DNA from 3 places in the Ruegeria sp. S263 genome. Region 3 is predicted to be linked to each of the others. Evidence: riboswitches for the same ligand, from Rfam matches in the RefSeq annotation. Region 3 holds a riboswitch; each other region holds the start of a gene.
What was found. Region 3 has a riboswitch for cobalamin ahead of ACT2B1_RS16765 (DUF1636 family protein). Riboswitches for the same ligand answer to the same signal wherever they lie in the genome.

Region 1: another riboswitch for cobalamin. It lies ahead of ACT2B1_RS17585 (hypothetical protein); the one in region 3 lies ahead of ACT2B1_RS16765 (DUF1636 family protein).
Region 2: another riboswitch for cobalamin. It lies ahead of ACT2B1_RS07345 (DUF1636 family protein); the one in region 3 lies ahead of ACT2B1_RS16765 (DUF1636 family protein).

Annotation. Positions count from the first base shown of each region.
Region 1 is NZ_CM165558.1:3,563,172-3,572,759, forward strand. Features, by position in the region: gene nudC (NAD(+) diphosphatase) at 1-551, opposite strand, end outside; gene ACT2B1_RS17575 (5'-nucleotidase C-terminal domain-containing protein) at 794-2,596, shown strand; RNA gene ffs (signal recognition particle sRNA small type) at 2,636-2,734, shown strand; cobalamin riboswitch at 2,854-3,076, shown strand; gene ACT2B1_RS17585 (hypothetical protein) at 3,160-3,567, shown strand; gene ACT2B1_RS17590 (protein-tyrosine phosphatase family protein) at 3,570-4,076, opposite strand; gene ACT2B1_RS17595 (DNA polymerase III subunit gamma/tau) at 4,237-5,997, shown strand; gene ACT2B1_RS17600 (YbaB/EbfC family nucleoid-associated protein) at 6,231-6,575, shown strand; gene recR (recombination mediator RecR) at 6,640-7,233, shown strand; gene ACT2B1_RS17610 (hypothetical protein) at 7,268-7,789, opposite strand; gene ACT2B1_RS17615 (hypothetical protein) at 7,890-8,378, shown strand; gene ACT2B1_RS17620 (ribonuclease T2 family protein) at 8,375-9,016, opposite strand; gene ACT2B1_RS17625 (DUF1013 domain-containing protein) at 9,147-9,588, shown strand, end outside.
Region 2 is NZ_CM165558.1:1,461,968-1,471,555, forward strand. Features, by position in the region: gene ACT2B1_RS07310 (cobalt-precorrin-6A reductase) at 1-397, shown strand, start outside; gene cobJ (precorrin-3B C(17)-methyltransferase) at 388-1,164, opposite strand; gene ACT2B1_RS07320 (precorrin-2 C(20)-methyltransferase) at 1,161-1,889, opposite strand; gene ACT2B1_RS07325 (precorrin-8X methylmutase) at 1,886-2,515, opposite strand; gene cobG (precorrin-3B synthase) at 2,515-3,636, opposite strand; gene cobN (cobaltochelatase subunit CobN) at 3,633-6,926, opposite strand; gene cobW (cobalamin biosynthesis protein CobW) at 6,930-7,985, opposite strand; gene ACT2B1_RS07345 (DUF1636 family protein) at 7,982-8,371, opposite strand; cobalamin riboswitch at 8,457-8,665, opposite strand; gene ACT2B1_RS07350 (NAD(P)-dependent oxidoreductase) at 8,804-9,588, shown strand, end outside.
Region 3 is NZ_CM165558.1:3,392,856-3,402,443, reverse strand. Features, by position in the region: gene ACT2B1_RS16770 (iron chelate uptake ABC transporter family permease subunit) at 1-766, shown strand, start outside; cobalamin riboswitch at 861-1,066, shown strand; gene ACT2B1_RS16765 (DUF1636 family protein) at 1,237-1,524, shown strand; gene ACT2B1_RS16760 (ABC transporter ATP-binding protein) at 1,521-2,312, shown strand; gene ACT2B1_RS16755 (ABC transporter substrate-binding protein) at 2,325-3,272, shown strand; gene ACT2B1_RS16750 (FecCD family ABC transporter permease) at 3,274-4,287, shown strand; gene ureG (urease accessory protein UreG) at 4,361-5,005, opposite strand; gene ACT2B1_RS16740 (urease accessory protein UreF) at 5,002-5,673, opposite strand; gene ACT2B1_RS16735 (urease accessory protein UreE) at 5,639-6,091, opposite strand; gene ACT2B1_RS16730 (hypothetical protein) at 6,120-6,344, opposite strand; gene ureC (urease subunit alpha) at 6,460-8,220, opposite strand; gene ACT2B1_RS16720 (urease subunit beta) at 8,220-8,525, opposite strand; gene ACT2B1_RS16715 (peptidase M23) at 8,522-8,683, opposite strand; gene ACT2B1_RS16710 (urease subunit gamma) at 8,699-9,001, opposite strand; gene ACT2B1_RS16705 (urease accessory protein UreD) at 9,003-9,588, opposite strand, start outside.

The DNA of each region.
Region 1 (9,588 bases), 170 kb from region 3:
TGCCCACCGCAACTGGGGCAGCTACGCTGCCATCCGGCCTGCGTCATTTCGCTGGCCGCGCCGCACCGGGCACAAAACCGATGCGTTTCGTGCCAGCCAATCACAGCCTTGGCCGAGGCCGCCAATTCTGCGTCACGCGGGGACAGGCGGGTCATAATGCGGCGCAGTTCGGCAAAGACGAACCCATTGGGCAGACCGGGATGCTGCTGCTCGGACCTGTCAAAGAAACCGCCGACCTGCGAGATATCCAGATCATCGGCGGCCCAGTTCGAAATATCGACGGCAAACACGGGCGCGTCGTCGGACAAGCCCAAAAATATCGGCTCATCCGTGATACCGCCGGGTCCGTTGTTCACCAGTTGATGCGTCATTGGGATGAAACCCAGTCGGTCCAGCGCCTCCCCCTGAACCAACAGCTTGCCACGCCACAGCAAAATGCACCGTGCCTCGGGATTCGCGCGCGCCAGCGCGATCTCATCTGCGTCTGCGCGAATATGCGCCGCACGATCCAGGCCAGAGCCACCAAACGTCACATGTTCCGCGTTTTTCATTGCAGTTCCTTCGGATTTTCCGCACAGGGCTGCCATGGCAGCCACGACGTTGCAATGGCTTTTCAGCTTCTTATGAAAAAGTTCCTGCGCCGCTGAAAAGCCTTAGCCTGACCTTGAAATTTGCACCTGATACGCTTTTTGTTGAAATTGATTAATAAAAAACTGCCAAAAGTAGAGTAGTGAAACCTCCCTCTTCCTTAATGACAGCGCAGATCCGGATATTGGCGACAACCGATCTGCACATGAATTTGACCGGATTCGACTATTATGCGGACACTCCTGACCCTTCGATCGGCCTGAGCAGAACCGCAAGTCTGATCAAAGCGGCCCGAACGCAGGCCCAGTCTCAAGGGCGCCTTGTCTTGCTGTTCGACAATGGTGACGCCCTTCAAGGTGCGCCCATTGGTGAATGGGCCGTGGCGCAGACCGACAGCCGTCACATCCTGATGCAAGCCTTTGATGACCTTGGTTATGACGCCGTTGGGTTGGGAAACCATGACTTTGGGTTCGGGCTTGAGGTACTGGACCGCATAGTCGCCCAAGCCACGTGCCCGGTCATTTGCAGCAATGCCACCAGAGCCGACCGCCCGGCAAGCTGGCAGGCGCATACGATTCTTGACCGGAACATCAAAATGCAGGGGCAAGATCTGGTTTTGAAAATCGGTGTGTTCTCTGTCCTCCCACCGCAGACAGCCAAGTGGGAAGCGCACCGCCTGCAAGGTGCCGTTTCGGTAGAGGACATCCTGACGTGCGCCCATCGAAAAACGCGGGAATTGCGATCCGGGGGATGCGATCTGATTGTGGCACTTGCCCATACAGGGCTTGGCGCCGCTGCACCCGCGCCCAATCTTGAGAATGCGGCTATCCCCCTGGCAGCGGTGCCCGGAATTGATGCGATCATTGCTGGGCATTCCCACTTGACCCTGCCCGGCTCTGCTCATCAGAGTCTGGAGCATGTCGACCCACAACACGGTCTTGTTCACGGAAAACCGGTTGTGATGCCGGGCGCGGCCGGTTCGCATCTGGGCATCATTGACCTGACGTTGCACCAAAAAGACGCGGGCGGGTGGTCGATTGGGGACCAACATGTGGAACTGCATTCTGTTTCACCAGCGACGCCCGCGGCCCCGACGGAAGAGGACGCTGATCTGAAGCGTCTGTTCGCACAAGCACATAAAGAGACACGGTTGCACTCGGCCAAGCCTGTCGGCGAAACGCGTCAAAATTTGCACATTTATTTCAGCTTCTGTGCGCCGGACAGGGGGCTTGCGCTGGTCGCGGCAGCGCAAGCCGCCGCGTTGCGCCCCTTCCTAAAAGGAACAACGCACGAGGGCCTACCGGTTCTGTCAGCCGTATCGCCCTCGAAATTCGGAGGGCGCGCAGGGCCACGATCCTTTACCGACGTTCCGGCGGGTCAAATCCGGCTTCGCCATGTCAACGACCTGAACATCTTTCCAAACGAAATGCAGGCCGTCGTGGTTTCGGGCGCGCAGATTAGAGACTGGCTTGAGATGTCGGCTGGCGTGCTCAATCAAATGCACGCAGGTCAACAAATCGACCTGCGGAATTCCGCGCGCGCCGGTTACAATTTTGATATCCTGCACGGCCTTAGCTACCAGATCGACCTTGGTATGCCCGCGCGGTTCGACGCGGGCGGCAATTTGACGAATTCATCGCATAACCGCGTCAAGAATATTCGCCTTGCCGAGCACCCTATCGACGATCAGCAATCCTTTGTTGTTGCCCTCAACAACTACCGGGCCAGCGGAGGTGGGCATTTCCCCTTCGTAGACACCGCAAGGCAGATTCCGTTACCAGTTTTGTCGATCCAATGCATTGTTCGGGATTATGTCGCGGGCCGCCTTCCCGCGGATCCGTTGGCGGATGCGCCGCGGCCATTCACACTCAGACCGCTATCCGGGGCGTTTGCGATTCTCAGAACCAGTCCCAAGGCGCAGCACCATTTAGCTGAATTGCAGACGTATAACCCGTCAGTCATTGGGCGCGATGACGATGGTTTTTTACTAATCCGGCTTACGCTGTGACGGGTTGTCATCCGCAAACGAAATGCATATATCCACCCCTGAGAGGTTGGCGCGGGCGAGCGCCTCGCCAACCTGGTCAGGTCCGGAAGGAAGCAGCCACAACGAGCCCCGCTTGGGTCGATGTCCAACCTCTCACTTCCCCCCACATGCTTAAGGCTATTCCGCGATCCGGCATGAACAAGCCAGCCGCCCTATCGGGAAGACAACCCTGCGTCTAAAGCGGTGACAAAGCCCGCTTGACTCGGACCGATTTCACCGGATAGCGATGACTTGATGGTTCTCGACCCGGCTTACCGGGAAGGGATGAAAAGGGAACACGGTGCGGTCCTGCCCCGGCGATGCCGAAACGGACCAATGCCGCGACTGCCCCCGCAACTGTAAGCGGTGAGCAATGCCGAGACACCACTGGCCCAACGGCTGGGAAGGTTGGCAAAGCGATGACCCGCAAGTCAGGAGACCTGCCATCTGACTGAAACCGAAACTCGGGCGGGGTGTCCGGGCAGGTCAAAGCCGCACAAAGCGACCTGACCCACGCCCCCCGTCCTTCGCGCGGAGGGCGCACAATGATCTGGAAGACAAAAACGCACGAGTTTTCTGCAACGATTTGTCAGAAAACCGGCAAACCCTGTCCGGCCTTGGCAAGGATGGCACGTGCCATGGCGGACGCGATGGCGACAGCGCAGCCTGTCACAACCAAAGAGTTCGAGGTCGAAGGCAGTGGAGAGCTTTCGCATTGCGCAGAAGGGTGCACAGCACGGTTTCGCGCCCATTCAGATCTGATCAGGGTTTATTGTGGTACGCCCCCGGATACACCGACGACAAAGCTGGACGATTACGCCGACATGATGTTCGGGACCAGCCTGTCGGCCATGCCAACCGGAACGCTGTCCGATATGCCCTGCGCAATGCTCGAGGTTACAACCTTGGGACTGCGTCCCGCGGCTGGTGACCCACAACCAGCCATGGCGTGACGTCAAAGCCCGGTTGATGCCGGTGCCGTGGCCCAAGCCATCTGCGCGTCGGTTTCGACGGCGCACGGCCGGACCGCGCGCAACCGGCGCAGCGCCTTATCCGGGGCTTCACCGCCTTCGACCAGCAAGCGCAACACAATCATGCCGGACCGCCCGCATCCGCCCCGGCAATGAACCAAGACCCGTCCACCCGCAGACAGGACGCGGTGTGCATCGGTGCTGGCGTTTGGCCAATCACACCTTACGTTCGATGACGGTGCGCCAAAATCCTGCACCGGAAGATGAACCCAAGTGATTGCGCGGCTCTGCAGGTCGCGCCCGAGATGGTGCGCTCCTACGGCCTCCAACTCATTGGAAGTGGTCATCGAAATGACCATTGCCGGCCGCCATTGCATGATCCGCTCAAGATCCCCGGCAAAGTCGCCGTGCCGACCTGGCATTTGCGCCAAGCCCAACAGACCGGACCGAACCGGCATTGAGTAAATTTCAAACCTGTCCAAGGTGCGCACTCTGCCAGAAGGAAATGGCTGGGCAAGCCGATACACGCCCACCCGAACCTGTATCCAATGTGCCGCAGTAATCCAAATCGAATTTCATCGCTCCCTGCGGTGGACGTGAGCGGCAGGGGTCACTACGCTGCAAAGCTGATACGAATCCGACAGAGCAGACATGACCGAAACACCAAGCCCCGCCTATCAGGTGCTCGCCCGCAAATACCGTCCTGAAACTTTTGCCGACCTCGTGGGCCAGGACGCCATGGTACGTACCCTGAAAAACGCGTTCGAGGCCGACCGGATAGCGCAGGCCTTTGTCATGACCGGCATTCGCGGTACCGGCAAAACCACCACCGCGCGGATCATTGCCAAGGGCATGAACTGCATCGGACCAGACGGTGAAGGCAAAGCGACAATCGAACCCTGCGGCCAGTGCGAACACTGCGTGGCCATCGTGGAGGGCCGCCATGTCGACGTAATGGAGATGGACGCCGCAAGCCGCACCGGTGTGAACGACATTCGCGAGATCATCGAAAGCGTCCGCTATCGTGCCGCCAGTGCGCGCTACAAGATATACATCATCGACGAAGTTCACATGCTGTCGAACAGCGCGTTCAACGCTTTGCTCAAAACCCTTGAAGAACCGCCTGAGCATGTGAAGTTCATCTTTGCCACAACCGAAATCCGAAAGGTTCCGGTGACGGTCCTGTCGCGGTGTCAACGCTTCGACCTGCGCCGGATCGAACCCGAGGACATGATCGGCCTGCTGAAAAAAATCGCAACTGCCGAGAACGCTCAGATTGCCGAGGACGCCTTGGCGCTGATCACTCGTGCGGCGGAAGGTTCGGCCCGGGATGCGACCTCGCTGCTGGATCAAGCCATTTCGCATGGTGCCGGGGAAACCAGCGCGGATCAGGTGCGGGCCATGCTGGGGTTGGCTGATCGCGGGCGGGTGCTGGACCTGATGGACATGATCCTGCGCGGCGATACCGCCGGAGCGTTGACGGAGCTTGGCGGTCAATATGCCGAAGGTGCCGACCCGCTGGCCGTACTGCGCGATCTGGCCGAGATCACGCATTGGGTCTCGGTGGTCAAGATTACGCCGGACGCAGCCGAAGATCCGACAGTCTCGCCTGACGAACGCGCCCGGGGCGTCCAGATGGCCGAGGCCCTTCCCATGCGCATTCTGACCCGGATGTGGCAGATGTTGCTGAAAGCACTCGAAGAAGTTTCGGCAGCGCCCAATGCCATGATGTCCGCAGAAATGGCTATCATCCGGCTGACCCATGTCGCCGACCTGCCCACCCCGGAAGAGCTGATCAGACGTCTTCAGGACGCCCCGCCCCCTGCCCCGAACGGCGGGCCCGGCGGTGGAATGTCAGCGCCTACTCAGGGCACCGTTCAGGCACATGCGCCAGCGGCACAATCCTACGCGGCGCCAGCGGGTGGTGGCGCGGGCGCACCCAGCGCGGCTTTGGCGCGGGACACACAGACCGCTCTGGCCCGGTATCCGACATTCGAACATGTGGTTGAACTGATCCGCACAAACCGGGATGTGAAACTGCTGGTCGAGGTTGAAAACGGCGTGCGTCTGGTTTCGTACCAGCCGGGGCGGATCGAATTTACTCCGGCCGACAACGCTCCGACGGATTTGGCGCAACGACTGGGGTCAGCGTTGCAACGCTGGACCGGAAATCGTTGGGCGGTATCGGTCGTATCGGACGGCGACATGGCGACAATTGCCGAAGTCAGGGACGCGGCAGACCTCGCCCTGCGCGCTGAGGCCGAGCAGCATCCGCTGGTTCAGGCGGTGCTGAAACAATTCCCCAAGGCTCGGATCAAAAGGATCGAAACGCCCGCGGAACGCGCCGCAAAGGTCGAAACCGAAGCCTTGCCCGAAGTCGAAGACGAATGGGACCCGTTCGAAGAGGACTGAACCCTTCGCGAAAAACACCCGAAATACTCCCGCGCCCGCCACGGACCATCGGCTGACGCCGACAGCCCTGAGCGGACTTGGGCCCGGCAGCGTGGGCAAGGCCCGCGCTGCCGGGCCTAACGGGAGGAAAGGTCTTGCCAAAGACCTTGACGACAGGCGGGAGCCCCACGGCCCTTGTGCCGCGCGGGTGCCGCCCGTATTTAGGCTTCAAACGGACTTACAGGAGAAACACGATGCTCAAAGGACTCGGCGGTCTGGGCGACATGGCCAAGATGATGAAATCCGCACAGGATTTGCAGACCAAGATGACCGACATGCAGGAAGAACTGAACACCATCATGGTTGTCGGCGAATCTGGTGCCGGGCTGGTCAAGGCCACCGCCACTGCAAAAGGCGAGCTGAAAGGTCTGGACATCGACCCGTCGATCTTCAATGGCGACGACAAGGAAGTGGTCGAGGACCTGATCCTTGCTGCCATCAAGGACGCACAGACCAAAGCCGCAGAGCGGTCGCAGGAAGAAATGGCAAAGCTCACCGAAAGCATGGGCCTACCCGCAGACATCAAGCTGCCGTTCTGATAGACACTCCTGACGAAACACAGGCCGGGCGCGCATGCCCGGCCCATTTGCAGGAGCGCGCTCAGTGAGTTCGAACAGCGACATCGACAACCTGATCGACCTGTTGGCCAAGCTGCCGGGTCTGGGTCCGCGCTCGGCCCGCCGCGCAGTGCTGCACCTGATCCGCAAGCGTGCCCTGCTGCTGACGCCCCTGTCAGACGCCATGCAACAGGTCGCCATCACCGCCCGCGAATGCCTGAACTGTGGCAACGTCGGCACCACCGATATCTGCGATATCTGCGACAGCGAGGCCCGCGCGACTGGTGAGCTTTGCGTGGTCGAAGACGTCGCCGACCTTTGGGCGATGGAGCGCGCGGGCGTGTTTAAAGGCCGCTATCACGTTCTGGGCGGCACATTGTCGGCACTGGACGGCGTCGGCCCGGACGAGCTGCGCATTCCGCGCCTCAAGGACCGGGTGGTCGCCGAAGGAGTTACCGAGGTTATCCTCGCCTTGAACGCCACCGTTGATGGCCAGACCACGGCGCATTACATCGCCGATCAGCTAGAGGGGCAGGTCCGCCTGACCTCTCTGGCGCAGGGCGTGCCGATTGGCGGAGAGCTGGATTATCTGGATGACGGGACGATTACAGCGGCGCTGCGTGCGCGGAAAGAACTTTGATCTTATCAAAAGTTCCGGGTGACAAATGCTCCGGCTAGTCTCTTGTGATTCCACATTGTACCACCCATTCGTGCGGCAAAACATTGACTGCGATGTTGTTTGGCAGTTGGTAAAACGACATGGTTCGGTAGCTCCAAGCATAAGGAACGCAGTCCTTAAGCGCAGCCGCATGCAAATAGAACTGAAACTCTCTTGGCGCATTTCGAAGCGTCTGAAAGAATGAGTTTCTGAACTCCGCATCCGCATCAAAAACATTGATCGATCTAGCGCGCAGGACGCTTGCATAAGATCCGACAAAGACGCTTGATAGGCTCATGGCCAAGACAATGAACACCGGCAGAGTGATATGGGCTTCGAAATTTAACCTGCTAAAGAACGCACTGACCAATAAACCCAAAAAACCGCCGAAGAACACGAGAATCGGCCAAAAAGGGGCGCCCAATCGATCGCTCCAAAATGTTACAAATGCAATTGGCTGAAGAACATTTCCGAACAAGATAAGCGCCGTTGCAGCGTATGCAAAAACACTGCAAAAAAAGGCGAGCAGTAGTTTCATTGCTCCAAATTACCCTATTCCACACAAAGAAATTATGTCTTTGTAATTCAATAAAAAGTCACTAACCTCAACTGTGCCACGTTAACTGTAGAGTTGTTTAGTGACCCGCCTTCTCGCCCTCACCCTCGCCGCCTTAACAGCAACCGCCACCTGGTCGCAGGAACTCGTCGACAAAGGCTTTGCGGAGGGTTGGAACATCATGATGGACCCTGCGCTTGGCAACGGGTGCTTGATTCAGACGGTGTATGAGGATCTGTCGGTGGTTCGGATTGGTTACGACGCGCTGAACAATCGCGGGTATTTTACGGTTTTCAACAAGGCGTGGGGCGACATCGAACAGGGCCAAAGCTATCCCATCCGGTTCGAACTGGATGGCAAAAGTTTTGATGCCACGGCCACGGGGTTCAAATTGGACCGCGTGCCGGGTGCGACCGTGTTTTTCACCGACCGGAACTTTGTGAATGCGATCGCTCAGAACCGCACGATGACCGTTTACAATCCGGCAGGGGAAACTGTCATGGCCATAGACCTGAAGGGCACGGCCAAGGCGCTGGAATACGCGCGCGACTGTCAGAACAAGAAACTCTAGCGAATCGGATCGAACAGGGCGTCCTTGGCTGCACAATCGCGGATCACGTCCTGGCCGCAGGGAACGGGTTTAAGATCGCGCGACAGGCACAAACGGACTTCTTCAATGTAGCCTTGTTTGCAGGTGATGGTGATCATGTCCGGTGTTAGTCCCGGATTAGCTTTCAGAAACGCCTCCTCAACCACCGAAGCCGGCAGTTTGACGGCCTCTTCCAGCTTGCGAAAGACCTCGGGCCGCGCGACTTGCTGATATGCTTGGCGCGACAGCGCGAAATAGTCCGGCGCGGACAGGCCCGAGCAGGTTCCGTGTTTCTTCCACTGGTGCCACGCCAAACCGGACGTGCCCTGAATATCCGCCATTTCCCGCGTCATACGACGGGTGGGTGGCGCCACGGCGGTTCGGCAATAGGACGGCCAGCCCTGATGAAACTGAGGCCACAACCCGTGCAGGATCCAACCATGATCGTGACGCGCATCGCATTGATCCGAGCTACGCGCATCCCCTTCACGCGCGCACCAGTTGGGCGACCAACTGAGGGACAGAACATAATAGTCGAATTCCCCTGCCTTTTCGCCCTCGGCCAGCGCCGTCGCCGCACTCAGAACGCATAATAACAGCCCCAGAATCCCTTGGCGCATTCGCCTCTTCCCTTCTTGACCTTGCGCGACTATATACGGGCCAAGTTCCCCGACAACGGAAACCTGCCCCAAGACCACGGGGCCGCCGAATTCCGGCGACGGGACAGATGTATTTAAAGGAGACGGGCTGATGGCAAAACCGCTTATGGCCAAGGCAACAGCCGTATGGCTGGTGGACAACACCACGATCAGCTTCAAGCAGATCGCGGATTTCGTAGGTATGCACGAGCTTGAGGTGCAGGGCATCGCCGACGGCGACGTGGCCGCTGGCGTCAAAGGCTTTGACCCCATCGCCAATAACCAACTAACCCAGGACGAGATCGACGCCGCGCAGAACAACCCGCTGCACAAGCTCAAGCTTAAGTTCAACGCTGCTGCGGCAGGCGAGGAAAAGCGCCGTGGCCCGCGTTACACCCCGCTGTCCAAGCGTCAGGACCGTCCGAACTCGATCCTTTGGCTGGTCAAGTTCCACCCTGAACTGAGCGACGGCCAGATCGCCAAGCTGGTCGGCACCACCAAGCCCACCATCCAGTCGATCCGCGAGCGCACCCACTGGAACATCGCCAACATGC
Region 2 (9,588 bases), 1.8 Mb from region 3:
CGTTCCGGACATTGCGGCGGCGGTTGCAGCGTTGTCTGGCGACCCTCGCCGCATTTTCCTGGCGGTTGGACGTATGCACCTTAAGGACTTTGCCGCACAACCCCAGCATCATTATCTGTTGCGGCTGGTGGACGCGCCCGGCGCGCTGCCCCTGCCGAACTGCGAGATTGTCGTGGATCGCGGGCCTTTCGACGAAGCGGACGACCGCGCGCTGATGCAGAGGCACGGGATTGAGATGGTTGTCTCTAAGAATGCTGGCGGAACCGGGGCACGCGCCAAACTGGACGCGGCCCGATCTTTGGGTTTGCCGGTCTTGATGATCGGCCGGCCGGTCCTGCCGCAAAGAACAGAACTGACGAGCGTTGCTCAGGTTCTGGACTGGTTGGATCATTCCTGAACCTCGGCCTGATCCTCGTCCGGGGTAAAGCGCGGCGTGTAGATGATGGGTGTTCCGTCCCGCTCGATCAGGCGTGTTCGCGAGGAACCGACCAGAACGACGGTTTGCATATCGGCCATGTCCGGCGTTGCTTCGGCCAAAGTCGAAACTCGGATCGCCTCATCTGCGCGGGATACGGCGCGGGCAAACAGAATTAACCGTTCGGGTTCGCATTCGTCACGCAGAATTTCCAGCGTTTTTACAAAGCCTTCGGGACGAGACTTTGAGCGTGGATTGTAAAACGCCATCGAGAAATCCGCCTGTGCAGCCAGACGCAGACGTTTTTCAATCAGCCACCACGGTTTTAGGTTGTCGCTCAGGTTGATCGTGCAAAAGTCATGACCCAGCGGTGCGCCCGCACGCGCCGCGGCCGCAAGCATCGCCGTAATACCGGGAAGAACGTCGATTTGGAGATTGCGCCATTCCTCCGGCCCATTCTCCAACGCTTCAAACACTGCGGCTGCCATCGCGAAAACGCCGGGATCGCCCGAGGATACCACGACCACGCGCTTACCTTCCGCTGCCAATTGCAACGCATGCTGCGAGCGGTCGATCTCGACCCGGTTGTCACTGGCGTGCAGGGTCAGGCCGGCGCGTTCGGTGACGCGCGCGACATAGGGGATGTAGCCGACAACATCCGTCGCCTCATCCAGTGCAGCAGTAACTTCAGGTGTTACAAGTCCTTCGTTGCCGGGGCCGAGTCCAGCAATTTTGACCCAGCCGCTCATGGTCGCCGCCCCTGTCCGTGTACAATGATGATCGAGAAGTAAGGCGTGACCTTGTCCTCAGCTTCGGACAATTTCATCACTTTCTGGTTGGGCATCTGCGCAAATTCGACGATCCAAGCCCTGTCATACATTCCTGCCGTCCTGAGCGCCCGCTTCACCTTGTCAATGTTGCGACCGATCTTCATGACCACCAAAGCATCGGTATGCGCCATGCGCTGCGCCAGATCGTCTTCGGGCAGCGTGCCAACCAACACGGTCAATACGTCGTCGCCCCATGTGATCGGGTCACCCGTGGCCGTCCACGCGCCGGACATTCCGGTAATTGCGGGCACGACTTCCACGTCAGCTTTGGCTCGCAAGCGGTTGTAAAGATGCATGAAAGATCCATAGAAAAAAGGATCTCCTTCACACAGAACCACGACATCCTCGCCTTGTTCCGTCAAGGATTTCAAATGCGCGGCGCAGCCTTCATAGAAGGCCGACAGCATTTCGTTATAGAGCGGGTCACTTAAGGGGATTTCGGTCGTTACCGGGTATTCCATCGGAAATTCCACGGCGTTTTCTGGGATCATCCCGTTGACGATCTTGCGTGCCTGCCCGCTGCGACCGGGCTTGCGGAAAAACGCCACATGTCGCGCGTTGCGCAGCAGGCGGTCGGCCCGGACGCTCATCAAGTCCGGGTCGCCGGGGCCAAGGCCAACGCCGTATATTTTGCCCGCTGTCATTCGGCGCGGCTCGCGATGGCGTTAACGGCGGCGACGGTGATGGCGCTGCCGCCCAGACGCCCCTTAACGATGCACGAGGGGACGGGTTGCGCCTCCCACAGGGCGTCCTTGGATTCAACCGCACCGACAAAGCCCACGGGACAGCCAATGATAGCGGCTGGGCGAGGACAATCGGGGTCTTCTAGCATGTTCAGCAGGTGGAACAGCGCGGTGGGTGCATTGCCGATAGCGACCACAGCTCCGTCCAGATGCGGGCGCCACAGCTCCAGCGCGGCGGCCGAGCGCGTGTTGCTCATCTCGGCGGCAAGCGGGCGCACGCGGTCGTCATGCAGGGTGCAGATCACCTCGTTGTCGGCGGGCAAACGGAACCGGGTCACGCCTTCGCTGACCATGCGCGCATCACACAGGATAGGTGCGCCAGCCTCCAGTGCTGCGCGTGCGGTGGCGACAAAACCGGGCGAGAAATGCACGAACTCTTCCAGCCCCACCATGCCTGCTGCGTGAACCATGCGAACGGCGACCTGCTCTTCATCGCTGTCAAAACGTGCAAGATCGGCCTCGGACCGGATGGTGGCAAAGCTTTCCTTGTAGATCGCCGCGCCATCGGTTTCGTAAGTGTAAGGCATCAGGTGAAGTCCATATTCATCAGTGTTTCTACGGTCAGGCCGGTCTGGCAGGGCTCATCCCCCGCTCGGCCTCGATTTACAAGATCAAAACGCCCGGCATTCCCGATCAGAGTCACATCGGCAGGGCCCATCCGCGCGCATCCCTTGGAACAGCCCGAGACATGCAGGTTGCCCGGTACGCGCGCTGCCAAAGCGCGGGCGATATCACGGGTTTCCACTTGCGCTTGCGAGCAGAATGGCGCGCCTGGGCAGGCGTCGGTGGTCATCAACGGATCGGTGCCGTCCGTGACAAAGGCTGGAGCGGATATCGCCGCTCCGCCTTCCAGCAGGACCAGACGCCATGGGGTCACACGCAGGGCTTGGGCCCCGCTGTGCGCGATCAGCTCTTTCAGGGCGCGCGCGGGCAGTTGCCCAAAGGCTGCACCATAGAGCGTCCCCTGATCGCAGGGCCCGGGTTGCAGCGGGGAGCCCACTGGGCCCGGTGTTGACCCTTGCCACTCCGGCGGCAAGTTCGAGACCACGCGGGCCATGCGCCTGCGTTCGGGCGAGTAGGTTTGGGAGAACCATGCGGCTAGGGCGATCAGATGGTCGATGGCTTCGGAGTCTTGGATCAGACGCCCGGTCTCGGCCCCATCGGCGCGCAGGATCATGCCTTCCGGACCGATTTCCAACCGGATATCAGCGGAATCACCTGCCAGCAGGCGCTCAGGTCCGGTGTCGATGGCAAAGCCGAATTTGGCGGGCAGGGCGGGCAATTCCGCCAACCGGTCAATCAGTTCCTGTGTCAGCCGGGCGGTCATGTCGCCAGCTTGATACAGGGGCGAGACCAGAATGTTGCGGCGCACCTCGATCCCCGGCTCGGCGTCCAGCAGGTTCAGCGCGGTCAGTTCGGTTAGCAGGGATTGATGATCCGCCTCGGCCACGCCCCGCAGCTGCAGGTTAGCGCGGTTGGTCAGGTCGATGGTGCCATTGCCGAAACGCTCGGCCAGATCACACAGGCCCATGGCCTGCGTGGCATCCAGACGGGCCAGCCGAGGCCGCACCCGTACCACCAGCCCATCGCCCGACATCATCGGTCGATGCGCGCCGGGGCACCAGCCCTGGACGATGGGCGCGCTCATCGAAGCCCCTCCAGATCGGCGCGGATCGAGTTTCGCCGCGTGTTCCAAAGCCCGGCCTCCATTAAGGCGCGGAACCGGTCCTGCATGGCCTGATGCGCCTTGGGGTTGGCCTCGGCCAGAAAGGCGTCGACGTCTTCATTGCCCAGCGTGGCATCGTGGTAGAGGTCGAACAGATGCGGTGCGACGGTGCCCGATAGATGCGCGAATGAGGCCATGTGATCCAGTGTCGCGGCGATCTCGGCCGCGCCCCGGAATCCGTGGCGTTGCATCCCGGCGATCCAGCCCGGATTGGCGGCGCGGGCATGGACGACGCGGCTGATTTCCTCGGGCAGGGTCCGCGCTCGGGGGGTGTCGGGGTTGGTATTGTCCAGATGATAGAGCTGCGCCGTGCCGCCGGTAATCTTCTTGGCGGCGGCGAACCCGGCCTCGTGCGTGGCGTAGTCATTGGCCAGCAGCAGGTCGGTTTCCGTCAGGTCCTGTAGGTGAACAAAGCTGTCAGCTTTGGCGACGCGCTGGGTGATGCCGTCCTTGTCTTGCGCAATATGCTCGCCTTCCAGCGCGTAGGAACTGGCGTCCAGCCATGCCTCGCCCGCCTGCGCGCGCGCTTCGTCGGTGTAGATTTCCGACAATTGCGTCATGTTCACGCCATAGCTGCCAGGCGCGGGGCCATAGACGCGGGCGGCGGGTTCGTGACCGGCATAAGGGTTCCAGTCAGCGGCCTCGTCCCGCGCCGACAACGCCCGGATCGCCTGGCCGTAGAGCGCCGAAAGCGTCGGGAATACGTCGCGGAACAGGCCCGAGACCCGCAGCGTCACATCCAGACGCGGACGGCTGAGGTCGGTGATCGGCAGAACCTCAATCCCCGAAACCCGCTCAGACCCCTTGTCCCAGACCGGTTTGACGCCCAGCAGATGCAGCGCCATGGCGAATTCCTCACCCGCCGTGCGCATGGTGGCTGACCCCCAAAGGTCAACGATTAGGCCTTTTGGGTAATCGCCTTCCTCTTGCAAATGTCGCCGCACAAGCTCCTCGGCCAGTTTGACGCCCTGCGCACAAGCCGCGCGGGTCGGGACCGAACGCGGGTCGGTGGTATAGAGGTTACGGCCCGTAGGCAGCACGTCCGAGCGCCCGCGATAAGGCGAACCGGACGGCCCAGCTTCGATCCGCTTTCCGGCCAGCGCGTCGATCAGAGCGCTTCGTTCAGATTGGGCCGAGGGCGCGGGATCGAAACTGCCAGTGATTTCTGGCACGCGGCCAAAGATGTGCAGACCGTCGCCAAACTGGCTTTCCTTGATGTCGCACACAAAGCGGTCGATGCGGGTGATCGCCTCGGCGGTGCAGGTGGCCTGATCCAACCCTAGATCGCTTTCCAACCCGATGGCCTGCGCCTCATCCCGGATATCCTCTTGCAGCCGGTCACGGCGCTTGGGGTCCAGACCGTCGGCGTTCGAGAATTCGTCCAACAGGGATTCCAGCCGCACCATCCGATCCGGCGTGCCGCTTTCCTTCAGCGCGGGTGGGATGTGGCCCAGCGTAACCGCGCCGATCCGGCGTTTGGCCTGCGCGGCCTCGCCGGGGTCGTTGACGATAAAGGGGTAGATCACGGGCAGATCGCGGATCAGTGCTTCGGGCCAGCAAGCAGCGGACAGGGCGACGGATTTACCCGGCAACCATTCCAATGTGCCATGCGCACCGATATGGATCAGCGCATCGGCGCCAAGGCTTTTGCGCAGCCACAGGTAAAACGCAACATAGCTGTGGCGCGGGGTGCGCGAGAGATCATGATAATCGTCATCGCGCAATTCAGGCGTGCCGCGTTCGGGTTGCAGCGCGACCAGAGCTTTGCCCCGGCGCAGGGCGGTGAAGTGGAATGCGCCGTCAGTGCAGGCGGGATCATCCTCGGGTGCGCCCCAGACCGTTTGCAGGTCGGTGCGCAGTTGTTCGGGCAGGTCCGCCAGTGCGGTTTGATACTCAGTCAGTGGCCATGAAATGCGCGCGTCCAGAAGCGTATCGGCAATTGGTTCGGCGGGCGCGGTATCGTAGCCCTCGGCCCGAAGGTCACGCAGCATCGCCTCGGCCGAGGCCAGCGCGTCCAGACCAACCGCATGGGCCATCTGCCAGTCCTTGCCGGGATAGGTGGACAACACCAGCGCAGGCAACCGATCGGATTTGGGTTTGTCCTGCAGATTCAGCCAGCCGGTGACGCGGTCAAGGATAGCTTCGATCCGTTCCTCCTCGGCCCGGTGGGCAAAGCGGGAATATTCCAGATGCGGATCACGCTTGCCCGGTTCCTTGAACGAGGCGATGCCTGCGTTGATCCGCCCGTCCACCTCGGGCAGAACGACATGCATGGCAAGGTCGGCGGGGGACAGACCTCGTTCCGCCTCGGCCCAGGCTTTGCGGCGCGAGGTGGCCAGCGCGACCTGAAACACGGGGACATTCGCTGCGTCCAAGGGCGAGGTACCAGAGGCGCCCTTTCCCGAGAAAGACGTGGCGTTGAGGATCGCCGACGGAGAAAGCGATACGATGGTGTCGCGCAGCCAGTCGGCGGCGGCGGGGGCTTTCAACGAGGGGGCGAACAGGCCCACAGCCTGAAACCCGCGCGCACGCAGGCTGCGGATCAGGGCCGCCACGGGGGCGGTGTCTGCGGATGTGAGATAGGCGCGGTAGAAACTGACCACAACGCGTTTCGCATGGCCGGAAAACGCCTGTTCTGCCGGGATCACGCCGCGATCCGGGCACCAAACACCGCATTCGGGGATGGTCTTGGCCCCCATCACCGGACCCGCATACAACCCCGCTGCCAGCGCCATCTGCGCCAAAGCGGCTTGTGCTGCGACCTCGCCCCCCGTGTCGCACAGATGTGCCAAGCGCCGCAGGGTTGACACGGGCAGGGTGGAATAGTCATCCAGCCGCGTATCCTCGCGCCCATCGGCGGGCAGCACGGCCACAGCAATTCCTTTGGCCTGCGCCAGCGCCAGAACCTGTTGCAAGCCATAGGCCCAATAGGGCACCCCGCCAATCAGGCGGATCAGGATACCCTTGGCACCCTCCAACGTCTGCTCCACATAGGTGTCAACGGACAGAGGATGTTTCAGCGCCGTCAGATTGGCCAGCCGCAGGGTCGGCATCCGCCCCTCGGGCCCGCCACCGCGATGCCAGCCCGCCGCGAATGCGCCTAGGTCACTGTCGGAAAAAGACAGCACCACCAAATCCGCCGGGCTCTGGCCCAGATCGGTCGGGGTCTCGGATTCCTCGAGCCCGTGGCTTTCGCGGAAGACGACGTGCATGATTTACTCGGCGGCCTCTTTCACACCCACAAGGATATCACGGATTTCAGCTTCCTTTATATCGTCATGCTCGGCGATGACGACCAACCGCGAGCGGCGCGCCTCGTCCGGTTCCCAAAGGCGATCATACTGATGACGCACGCGCGCGCCCACGGCCTGCACCAGCAGGCGCATCGGTTTGCCTTGAACGTCGGCATAGCCTTTGACGCGCAGGATGTTCAGTTCAGACGCCAGACGTTCGATTTTGGCCACCAGATCGGCCGGGTCGGCCTGTTCGGGCAGTTCGACGATGATGCTTTCGAAATCGTCATGTTCGTGGTCGTCGTGACCGTCATGATGGCTGGGGCGCGCATCCATGTCATCCTCGGCAGCCGCTTCAAGTCCTAACACAACACGGACGTCCACGGCACCTTCGGCAACCTCAACCACAGGCAGCGGGCGAGGGGACTCGGCGGCGATGATCTCGCGCGCTTTGGCGACGCCTTCGGGACCGGCCAGATCCGGCTTGGTCAGCAGGATGATATCGGCGCAGGAAATCTGATCCTCAAACACCTCGGATAGGGGCGTTTCATGGTCAATCGAGTCATCGGCCAGACGCTGAGCGTCCACGGCCTCGACATTCGGCGCAAAGCGACCGGCAGCCACAGCCTCGGCATCGGCCAGCGCGATCACGCCATCGACGGTGATTTTCGAACGGATATCGGGCCAGTCGAACGCCTTCAGCAGCGGCTTGGGCAGGGCGAGGCCAGAGGTTTCGATCAGGATGTGATCGGGACGCGGCTCCAGCGCCATCAGAGCTTCGATGGTCGGGATGAAGTCGTCGGCCACGGTGCAGCAGATGCAGCCGTTCGCCAGTTCCATGATGTTCTCTGCCGGGCAATCCGGGATCGAGCAGGATTTCAGGATGTCGCCATCGACGCCAACATCGCCGAACTCATTGACCACCACGGCCAGACGTTTGCCCTGCGGGTTCTGCATCAGGTGCTTAACCAAAGTTGTTTTGCCCGAGCCCAAAAAGCCGGTGATCACGGTGACGGGGAGTTTTTCCAAGTTGCTCATTTCTGGGCTCCAATCGGGGGAATGCGGGCCGCGCAGTTTTTGCGGAAATGTTCGGGGCGTTCGCGCCATTTGACTAAGCCGTCTTCGGTCGCAAGGTACTTGGTCGCACCTTCGACGATGGTTTCGACATGGTCGCTTTCATTCAGGTGCTCATACACGAACGTCCAGCGTTCGGGCCCACCGCGTAGAACGATGGAACAGCCCTGATCACAATTCGACAGGCATTCTACGGCTTTCAGGACAACGCCCTCTGGCAGCGTGGCCTGTTCAAGGGCTTTGTGCAGCAATGCGCCGGGCCGCTGCGCGTCGTCCTCGACGGGCAGTCCTCGGCGACAGGTGGTGCAGACCAGCAGCTCGACTGGTGCAGTATCGGTCACGTCTCTCATCCCCCCAAATCCTCTTTGTGGGGGACGGGGTCTCATGCGGGCCACGCGTTGCGACATGGACCCGACACCGGAACACCCCGTCCGGTTACATCTTCGGGCGTTGGCAGGTCTCCCGGCTTGCGGATATCGGGGCATAGCCCTGTCAGATGTCCCGCCTTCCCGACCTTTTTGGCCAGTGGCTTTGGGCACCCTCTCCGGTCACGGTCGCGGGGGCGGCTGTGTTTCACGGAAGATCCGCTGACACATTCCCTTTTCATCCATCCTCAGATGGACACCAACGGATCGGACATGCGGCACCCGGCAGGGGATTGTCAAGCGACTCGCAGATATCTGCGCTACCAGAGTGAAAAAGCGACCTGACAGCGTCGCTGGGCGGCATGACTTGGGGGCAAGCGTCATGCTGCCATGCCCTAAACAAGAGAGGTATGTCGCATGAAGGTAGGCTTTATCGGGCTGGGCAATGTGGGTGGCAAACTGTCGGGATCCTTGCTTCGCAACGGGATCGACCTGACCGTACATGATCTGAATCCCAATCTGGTCGCTGAATTTGTAGCGCGGGGTGCAAAGGCCGCCGAAAACCCTGCGCAGTTGATGCGCGACTGCGATGCGGTCATTACCTGCCTGCCATCACCCGCCGCGTCGGATGCGGTGATGCAAGAGATGCTGCCCAATGTCCGTACCGGCAAGATCTGGATGGAGATGTCTACCACCGACGAGGCCGAGGTCAAACGGCTAGGTGCCCTTGTTATCGAGCGCGGGGGCGCAGCGGTGGATTGCCCTGTGTCGGGCGGGTGCCACCGCGCTGCGACGGGCAACATCTCGATCTTTGCGGGCTGTGACCGGAATACCTTTGAGCGTATCCTGCCATTTCTGACGACAATGGGCCGGCGCATCCTGCACACCGGTGATCTCGGCTCGGCCTCGGTGCTGAAGGTCCTGACAAACTACCTGGCCACGGCGAATCTGATCACTTGCGCCGAAGCATTGGTTACCGCCAAGGCGGCCGGTATGGACCTGAATACCACGTATGAGGCCATCAAGATCTCTTCGGGTACATCCTTTGTCCATGAGACAGAAAGCCAGGTCATTTTGAACGGATCGCGGGATATCTCATTCACAATGGACCTTGTGAAAAAGGACATCGGTCTGTTTCAGGAGGTGGCAGACCGCGCCGGTGTTCCGCTTGAAATGAACCCGCTGATGATCCGCATTTTTGA
Region 3 (9,588 bases):
CGCCGGTATTGGCGTGGCAATTGCAGCCGCCCCCCTTGGGTGTTTTGTGGTCTGGCGGCGTATGGCTTACTTTGGCGATGCCACCGCTCATGCTGCGATCCTGGGTGTTGCGCTGTCGCTGGCTTTCCAGATGTCGGTCTTTCTGGGCGCATTGGTTGTCGCGCTTATCATGGCGTTGGCCGTCACATTGCTGTCCGGTCGCGGTTATGCCATGGATACCCTTCTTGGAGTTATGGCGCATTCGTCGCTTGCCTTTGGCCTTGTCGCGGTGTCGTTTTTGTCGGGCATTCGCATCGACCTGATGGCCTATCTTTTTGGTGACATACTGTCAGTTTCGCGCACCGATCTTGTCGTGATCTGGGGCGGGGCCGCGCTGGTCGTCGCGTTGATCGTATGGCGATGGTCGCAACTGCTGACCGCTACGCTGAACGAAGAATTGGCCTACGCCACCGGGTTCGACCCCAAGCGCGAGCAGTTGATCCTGACTTTGTCACTGGCGGTTACGGTTGCTGTCGCGATCAAAGTTGTAGGCGTGTTGCTCATTGCCGCGATGCTGATCATTCCGGCGGCGGCCGCGCGCAGCCTGGCGCGATCTCCGGAAACGATGGCATTGATTGCCGCGGCAATCGGGGCTTTCTCGGCCGTAGCAGGACTGCGCTCAGCTTATGTGTTTGACACACCGGCGGGTCCCTCAATCGTCTGCGTGGCCGCGGTTTTGTTTGCCGGTTTCAGCCTCACGGGATGGCGGTCGCGAAGCGGGGTGTAGGACAATTATACTTTGGATTGGTCAATGGGGTTTTGCGTCTGCCAAAAATTGATTGGCTGCCACAATATTGTCGTTGACCTGACATGTGATCTCGGGCACTCGTTCGGATGATGGTTCCCGATGGTGCGCCCAAGGGATGAAAAGGGAATACGGTGAGGCCGCCATTTTGCGCCAAGTCCGTGACTGCCCCCGCAACTGTAAGCGGTGAGCGACGCCAACAACCCACTGGCCCAAGTGCCGGGAAGGATGGCCGAGCATCGACCCGCAAGTCAGGAGACCTGCCATCAAATGTTAACCAACTCGGGGCGGGGCGTCCTGAAAGGAGGCTTTGATGGCACGAGCACATCGTGTTTACATTTCCGACACTGTCTGCCCGCGCTTTGAAGCTGGCGGAGGAACCCATGCCGTCAGCGCCTGACCATTTTCTTCTCATCTGCAAAACGTGCCAGGGAGAGGCCCACGCGCAGGGCTTGTCCGACGCGCTGTTCGATCGTTTGCCAAATGGTTTTTCCATCCGCATGGTCGATTGCATGGCTGGATGCGCGCGGCCTGTGACTGTTGGATTTCAGGCAGTCGATAAAGCGCAGTACCTTTTTGGTGACATTCTTGATACGCAGGATATCCAGGCACTGACTGAGTTTGCCCACCAATACCAAAACAGCGCAGATGGCTGGACCAATGCGACCGAGCGTCCGAAAAAACTGTTCACAAAGACACTGTCCCGCATGCCCCAAATTCAAAAAGGGCTGTGTCCATGACCAACCCAGCTATTTTGGTTGCGCGTGATCTGACCCATCAGGTTCTTAGTGGCGATATACTGCTGCAGGGGGTCTCATTCACATTATGCGAAGGCGCAATCCTTGCAATTGCCGGGCCCAACGGGGCAGGCAAGACGACGCTTTTGAATCTGTTATGCGGCGCGCACGAGGTGAATCAGGGTGATGTTCTGGTCAACGGACGCAGCCTGAAACAGATGTCCGCACGGGATCGGGCGCGGACGATCGCCGTGGTCAGTCAGCAGGAGTTCCCGGATGGCAGGTTGCTGTTGCGGGATTATGTGGCGCTGGGCCAGATTCCGATCCGTGCAGACCGCTCTGCCGAGGAACACGCCGCGGATCTGGTCAGAATCCTGAGCCTCACCGGGCTTAGTGCTTTGGCCGAAAAAAAGATGGCCGTTCTGTCCGGGGGGGAACGCCAGCGCGCGCATATCGCCCGTGCTTTGGCCCAGAATCCTACGCTTTTGTTTCTGGACGAACCCACCAACCATCTGGATCCAGACACGAAGGGGCGGATGCTGTCGCTGGTCGCTGAACTGGGAATCACTGTGGTGATGATCCTGCATGATCTGGTGATGATCCCAGAATTTGCCACTCATGTGGCATTGATGAAAGATACACGGCTGACTGGTTTTGGGCTGGTCGCCGATGTGCTGACCCCGGACAGGGTTAGTGACACGTTTGGCGTCGATTACCTGTGCTTTCACCACGAAGGGCGCGTGATCCCGGCGCTGGATATCCGAAAAACCTCGATAACAACTTATGAATAGGAATATTTCTGAATGAAACAGATCTTGTCTGTGGCGTTGACCACCGTTTTGGCAGGTGGTGCCGTCGCGCACGAAGTCACGGTTGATAATTGCGGTGCGCCGCTGGTGTTCGACACCCAGCCCGAGCGTCTGGTTGTGCATGATATGAACATGACCGACATGGCCTTTGCGTTGGGTCTGCAGGACAAGATCGTGGGTCTGACCGGCATCACCGGCTGGTACAAGACCAGCCCCGAGTTTGACACGCTGCGCGGTGACATCCCCGAGCTTGCGCCGAAATACCCAACTGTTGAGAACCTTGTGGCGGTAGAGCCTGACCTGTTCTTCGCGGGTTGGTACTATGGGATGAAGCCGGGGGGCGACGTGACGCCCGACACGCTGGAACCCTTTGGCATCAAGACAATGATCCTAACGGAAAGCTGTGTGCATCTGGACAAGGAGCGTCCCGAGGCCAGCATGGACCTGTTGTTTGATGATGTGCTTCGTCTGGGCGAGGTCATGCATGTTGAAGACAAGGCCGAGGCTCTGGTTTCCGGCTGGAAAGAGGAACTGGCAGCGATCCAGGCGCAGACTGCGGACCTGCCAAAACCCCGTGTTTTCCTGCTGGATGGACCAGCCGACGCGCCCTTTACCGCAGGTAAATTCGCCATCCCTGACGCGATGATCGCTGCAGCTGGTGGTGCGAATGTCACTCATGACATGGACACAAGCTGGGGCCGCACCTCGTGGGAAGCTGTGGCAGCTTCGAACCCCGAATTTCTTGTGCTGCTGGATTATCAGACCGGCAACGGCGCGGAGGACACGTTCAAGTTTCTGCAGGAACACCCCGTGATGTCGCAGACCGACGCGGTAAGGAACGAGCGCTGGATTGGCCTACGTTACGAAGAACTGACCCCCGGACCCGCAAATATCGCGGCGATTTCGAAAATGGCCGACGCGATGCACCCGGGCCTGAACTAATATGGGCCGTTTTGGCCTGACACTCTTGCTTGGGGCGGTTGTTGTGGCCGCCCTTTTGCTGGTTTCGACCATTTACGGCACGACGCAAATTCCAGCCGCGGTTGCGTTGGATGCGGTGATGCTGGGCACCGGCATGGCGGATGGCGAGGTGTCGCCGCTGCACCGCATTGTCTTTGACCTTCGCTTGCCGCGTGCATTGTTTGCGGCCGTGATCGGTGCAGGGCTGGGCGTTGTCGGCGTAGTGCTTCAGACCACAACACGCAACGACTTGGCTGATCCCTTCCTGTTCGGCCTTTCGTCGGGTGCGGCGGCGGGTGCGGTTTTCGTCATTACGGTGACCGGCGACATCCTGGGATTCTGGACGCTGCCGCTGGCTGCATTTTGTGGCGGGCTTGTCGCGTCGGGAATTGTGCTGGCACTGGTTCACGGGTTGCGCACCAGTGCGCCGGAAAAGCTGATCCTGGCGGGGTTGGCAGTTTCGTTTCTGTTTTCGGCGATCACGAACTATCTGATATTTGCGGGCGACAGTCGCGCCGCGCACTCGGTCATCTTCTGGATGCTGGGTGGACTGGGTCTGGCCCGATGGGAGACATTTCCGCTGGTCTGCGCCGGGATGTTTCTGATCTTGATGTATGCCCTGTGGCGCAGTCGCTGGCTGGATGCGCTTTTGACCGGCGACTTGACGGCAGCGACGCTGGGCGTTCCGGTACAGGCATTGAGGTTCCGCATGTTTTTTGTAGCGGCACTAGCGACCGCCGTTTTTGTTTCGGTTGCGGGGGTTATCGGTTTTGTCGGGCTCATGGTGCCCCATATCGCACGTGGGATCGCTGGGCCTCTGCACAACCGTCTTGTGCCCGCTGCCGCCATCGTCGGGGCGGCTTTGCTGACCGGTTCAGATATCCTCAGCCGCCTGTTGCTTGCGCCTCAGGAACTGCCAGTGGGTATTGTTACCACCTCGATCGGGTCGGTTTTTGTTTTTCTTTTGTTGTTTAAAACAGCAAGGGACACGAAGTGACGAAGGCACTTTTGTCTAGGTCGAAAAGTTTGCCTGCAATCTCGCGATGAGCTTCCATTGCCAGGGGGCTGCGCTAGGCGGCCCCCTCGGTCACGGCGACGGGAATATTCAGCCCCCCGATTTGCGCCAGCAGGTCAACGACCTGATCCACGCCCTTGCGATGCCGCAGCGAAGTGAACACGAATGGGCGACCGTTGCGCATCTTCGTCGCGTCTCGGTCCATCACCTCCAGCGACGCGCCAACATGCGGGGCCAGATCGGTCTTGTTGATGATCAGGACGTCCGATTTGGTGATCGCAGGACCGCCTTTGCGCGGAATCTCTTCACCCGCGGCCACGTCGATCACATAGAGCGTAACGTCCGCCAGTTCCGGGCTGAACGTGGCAGACAAGTTGTCGCCACCGCTTTCGATCAGAACGACCTCGACCTCGGGGTGACGCGCCTGCATCTCGGCAACAGCCGCAAGGTTGATCGAGGCATCCTCGCGAATGGCCGTATGCGGGCAGCCGCCGGTTTCGACGCCGATGATCCGGTCCTGCGGCAGGATTTGCATCCGCATCAGCGCCTCGGCATCTTCGCGGGTGTAGATGTCGTTGGTGATCACGCCAACGGATACCCTGTCGCGCAGCGCTTCGGACAGGGCGGCGGTCAGAGTTGTCTTGCCTGCGCCAACAGGACCACCGATGCCCACGCGCAGGGGGCCGTTCATTTTGCTCATGTTCGGAACATCCTTGAATATTGAGTTTCGTGTTTCATCGACGCGACATCTGTCAGAAACGCCGTCGACCCCAGATCATCCAGCCCCAAGGTCACAGCGCCCGTCGCCACATGCTGACACAAAGGCGTTAGATCGCGGATCATCCGCTGCCCTTCGGTTTGACCCAACGGTACCAAACGCGTCGCACACGCGACCAGATTGGACATGAAGGCCTGCAGGTACATCTGGGCCGTCAGGGCGAGCGGCAAGCCCTGTCGCTGTGCAGCGTATCCCACGGCGACCGGGTAGGTCAGGGTGCCCAGCTCCACCGCCCAGACATCTGCGGTTATGCCGCAAAACGCCTCTCCCAGCAGTCGAGTTTCCATCAACCGCTCGGACGAGGCGCAGAATGCGCGCGCAGCCTGATCCACCTCGGACAAGGAGGTGGTGGTCTGTGCCGAATACGCGGCTGAAAGAAATATGCAATCATTCCGGCCAGAGCCGTATTCGATCACATCGGCAACCCACTCCTTTGTGTCGGCGGCGTTGGCAACGCTGCCGCACTCGATCGCCCATTCCAGACCGTGTGAATACGCGAACCCTCCCACCGGATAAGCAGGCGAGAGCCATTGGGTCAGCGTCAGGATATCTGTGTCAGTGGGCGTGGCCATGGGTCCTGCCGTGGCCATAAGCACCACCTTCGGGGGTAAAGGGTTCCTGAACCTCACGCACCGTTGCGCCGATTTTCAGCAACATGTCGCGGATGACGTGGTCGATTTGGATCAGCAGGCGGTCCGCTTCGACCTGACAGGGTGTGTGGCGGTTGCCGATATGCCACGCGATGCGGGTCAGGTCGGGGGCCGTGACTTCCAGCAACGCTTCTGGCGCGGCCTGGATTTCGACCTCGCGCCCGTCGTCAAGGATCAGGGCACCGCCATGATCTAGCGAGGTTGTTTGTGACAGATCAATCAGAATCTGCTCACCGCTTTCACAGGTCAGCACCTTGCGGCGCAGAAAGCGATCTTCATAAGTCAGTGACAGGTGGTCGGCGGGGTCACCATGCGTATGGTCGGAATACTGCCGTGCCGTGCAGAGAAGAGCTGTCATGCGGTTGCCCCCCCTGCCAAAAGCCCGGTCAAAGCCAGATTGAATCCGCGAAGACGCGGTGTGGGATCCGGTCGCGTGTCAACCCGAGCTTGCGCAAGTCTTCGTCGCTGAGGGATTGAAGAAATCTGATCTGCTGAACGCGCGTTTGTGCGTCTGCCATCCGGATAAGAAACGAATAGATCGACGTCCCGAAGGATGCGATCAGTCCGGGTAGCGAAACGCGCGGGGTGGTTTGCGGTGCTGAATGTGCCATGTGGACCTTCAAACTTGTTGGTCCTCCCTTGGTCTTCATGATGTGTCATGTCGGCCTCGTTTTGTAGTAGATGTTTGGTCATGGCTGCGTTGCATATGCTGCAACGCAGCATGTCTCAGAACATGAAATAGCGTTGCGCCATGGGCAGAACCTCGGCGGGTTGGCAGGTCAGCAACTCGCCATCGGCGCGGACCTCATAGGTTTCGGGGTCAACCTCGACCTGCGGCGTGGCGTTGTTCAGCAACAGGTCGCTTTTGCCGATATTGCGGGTGTTTTGCACCGCGACGGTTTGCTTGGCCAACCCCAGTGTATCACCAACTCCCGCAGCCTGCGCCGCGCCCGAGACAAAAGTGATCGCCGAATGTTCGACCGAACGCCCATAGGCCCCGAACATCGGACGGCTATAGACCGGCTGCGGTGTCGGGATCGAGGCATTGGGGTCGCCCATCTGCGCGCAGGCGATGGTGCCGCCCAGCAGAACCATCTCGGGCTTGACCCCGAAAAAGGCCGGGTTCCACAGCACCAGGTCGGCGCGCTTGCCTTCTTCGATGCTGCCGATCTGATGGCTCAGGCCGTGGGCTATCGCCGGGTTGATGGTGTATTTGGCGATATAGCGGCGCACGCGCATATTATCGTTCTCGCCAGTTTCCTCGGGCAGGCGGCCGCGCTGTTTCTTCATTTTGTCGGCGGTCTGCCATGTGCGGATTAGAACCTCACCCACACGGCCCATAGCCTGACTGTCCGAGGCGATGATGCTGAACGCGCCCATGTCGTGCAGGATATCCTCGGCCGCGATCGTCTCGCGCCGGATGCGACTTTCGGCAAAGGCCACATCCTCGGGGATGGATTTGTCGAGGTGGTGGCACACCATCAGCATATCCAGATGCTCTTCGACAGTGTTCACGGTGAAGGGGCGCGTCGGGTTGGTCGAAGACGGCAGAACGTGGTTCTCGCCGCAGATCTTGATGATATCGGGGGCGTGACCACCGCCTGCGCCTTCGGTGTGGAAGGCGTGAATCGTCCGGCCTTTCATGGCCCCCACGGTGTTCTCGACAAAACCGGATTCGTTCAGCGTGTCGGTGTGGATCATGACCTGCACGTCCATCGCGTCGGCCACCGTCAGGCAGCAGTCGATAGCGGCAGGGGTGGTGCCCCAATCCTCGTGTAGTTTCAGGGCGCAGGCGCCCGCGTTGATCTGCTCCTCCAGCGCGGCGGGCAGCGAGGCGTTGCCCTTGCCCGCAAAGGCCAGGTTCATCGGAAACGCGTCGGCGGCCTGCAACATCCGCCCGATATGCCACGGTCCTGGCGTGCAGGTGGTGGCCAGCGTCCCATGCGCAGGGCCAGTGCCGCCGCCCAGCATGGTGGTCAGGCCGGAATGCAGCGCATCCTCGATCTGTTGTGGGCAGATAAAATGGATATGGCTGTCGAAACCCCCGGCGGTCAGGATACGCCCTTCGCCCGCAACAGCCTCGGTGCCGGGGCCGATGATGATATCGACGCCGGGTTGCGTGTCGGGGTTCCCGGCCTTGCCGATCTTGGCGATGCGCCCGTCTTTCAGGCCTACATCCGCCTTGTAGATGCCCGAGTGATCCACGATCAGCGCATTGGTGATGACCGTGTCCACGGCCCCTTCGGCCCGCGTGGCCTGAGACTGCCCCATCCCGTCGCGGATCACCTTGCCACCGCCGAACTTGACCTCTTCGCCGTAAAGCAGCGCGTTGCCGCCGGCGCCCCCGGTAGCAGCGGCACCCGCGCGTTCGGCGGTCAGGTCGCGTTCAACCTCGATCACCAGATCGGTATCAGCCAACCGCAGCCTGTCGCCGGTGGTGGGGCCGAACATGGCGGCATAGTCAGAGCGTTTGATTGTTGCTGGCATCAGAGCGACCCCATGACCTTTTGATTGAACCCATAGATCTTACGCGCGCCCCCGATGGGGATCAGCGAGACCTCGCGCGCCTGACCGGGCTCGAACCGGACGGCGGTGCCGGGGGCGATGTCCAGACGCAGCCCGTGTGCGGCGGCGCGGTCGAAATCCAGCGCTGGGTTGGTTTCGGCGAAATGATAGTGCGAGCCGACCTGAACCGGGCGGTCACCAGTATTGGCGACCATCAGGGTGATGGCTGAGGCACTTGCGTTAAGGGTGATCTCGCCCTTGGCCGGGAACAGCTCGCCTGGGATCATTTGTTCAGCTTTACCATCAACGCGAAGGCGGCCAGCGCGACAACGGCCAGACCAACGCCCAGAGTGGCGTAATCCGAGCCATGCGCATGGATATGTGTTCCGTTATGGGCTGCCGCAGGGCCAGCAAGGATCAGGGCGGGGAAAAGCATACGGGTCATGTTAGTGTTCCTTTCTTAGCGAATAGGGTTGTGGACGGTCACCAGTTTGGTGCCATCAGGGAAGGTGGCTTCGACCTGAACTTCGTGGATCATCTCGGGCACACCTTCCATGCATTGCGCGCGGGTGATCACTTCGGCTCCGGCCTGCATCATATCGGCAACCGAGCGCCCATCGCGCGCGCCTTCGACCACCGCGTCGGTGATCAGCGCGATCGCCTCGGGGTGGTTCAGCTTGACGCCTCGGGCCAATCGCTTGCGGGCGACCTCGGCGGCCATGGCGACCAGCAGTTTGTCTTTTTCACGGGGGGTCAGGTTCATGTCAGATCATCCAGCATCGGGGAAGCGTGTCATTGTTCAGCCGCCGCAGCACCGGCATCAGTGTTCGACGGAGGGTAAAGCTGTCTTCGGCAAGCACCCGGATCACCAGCAGATCGCTTTGGATCAGCGAGGCTCCTGCGGTGGAGGGCAGCATCGCGCGGATAGGGCCGATCTGACCCTCGGCAGTGGGTGAGGCAAAGGCGACCAGCGCCATCGCCCCCGCACCGCCCGCGATATGTGTCTTGGCCAGGTGGGCGTGCAGATCACCGTCGAACTGCATCGCGTCCATAAACAGAGGTGCGCCATCACGAGCGATCTCAATTCGGTCTCGCAGGCGGATATTGGTCAGGGTCTCGCCCATCGCCATGCGACCAAAGATCAGGGGTTCGACCATCAGGGCGGTGGCATCCGGGGCAAGGTCGATCTGCAACCGGCGATCCAGCGCGCTGCCGTCGAACAGAATGGTTTCCTGCGGTAGCCAGTTCAGCCGCGCGCCCGGAGCGACGCTGAGATGGTTCACGATCTGACCTGACGGGCCGGGTTTGGCCTTGTACGCGCGTTCGCAGGCTTGGGTGGTCAGGGTCAGG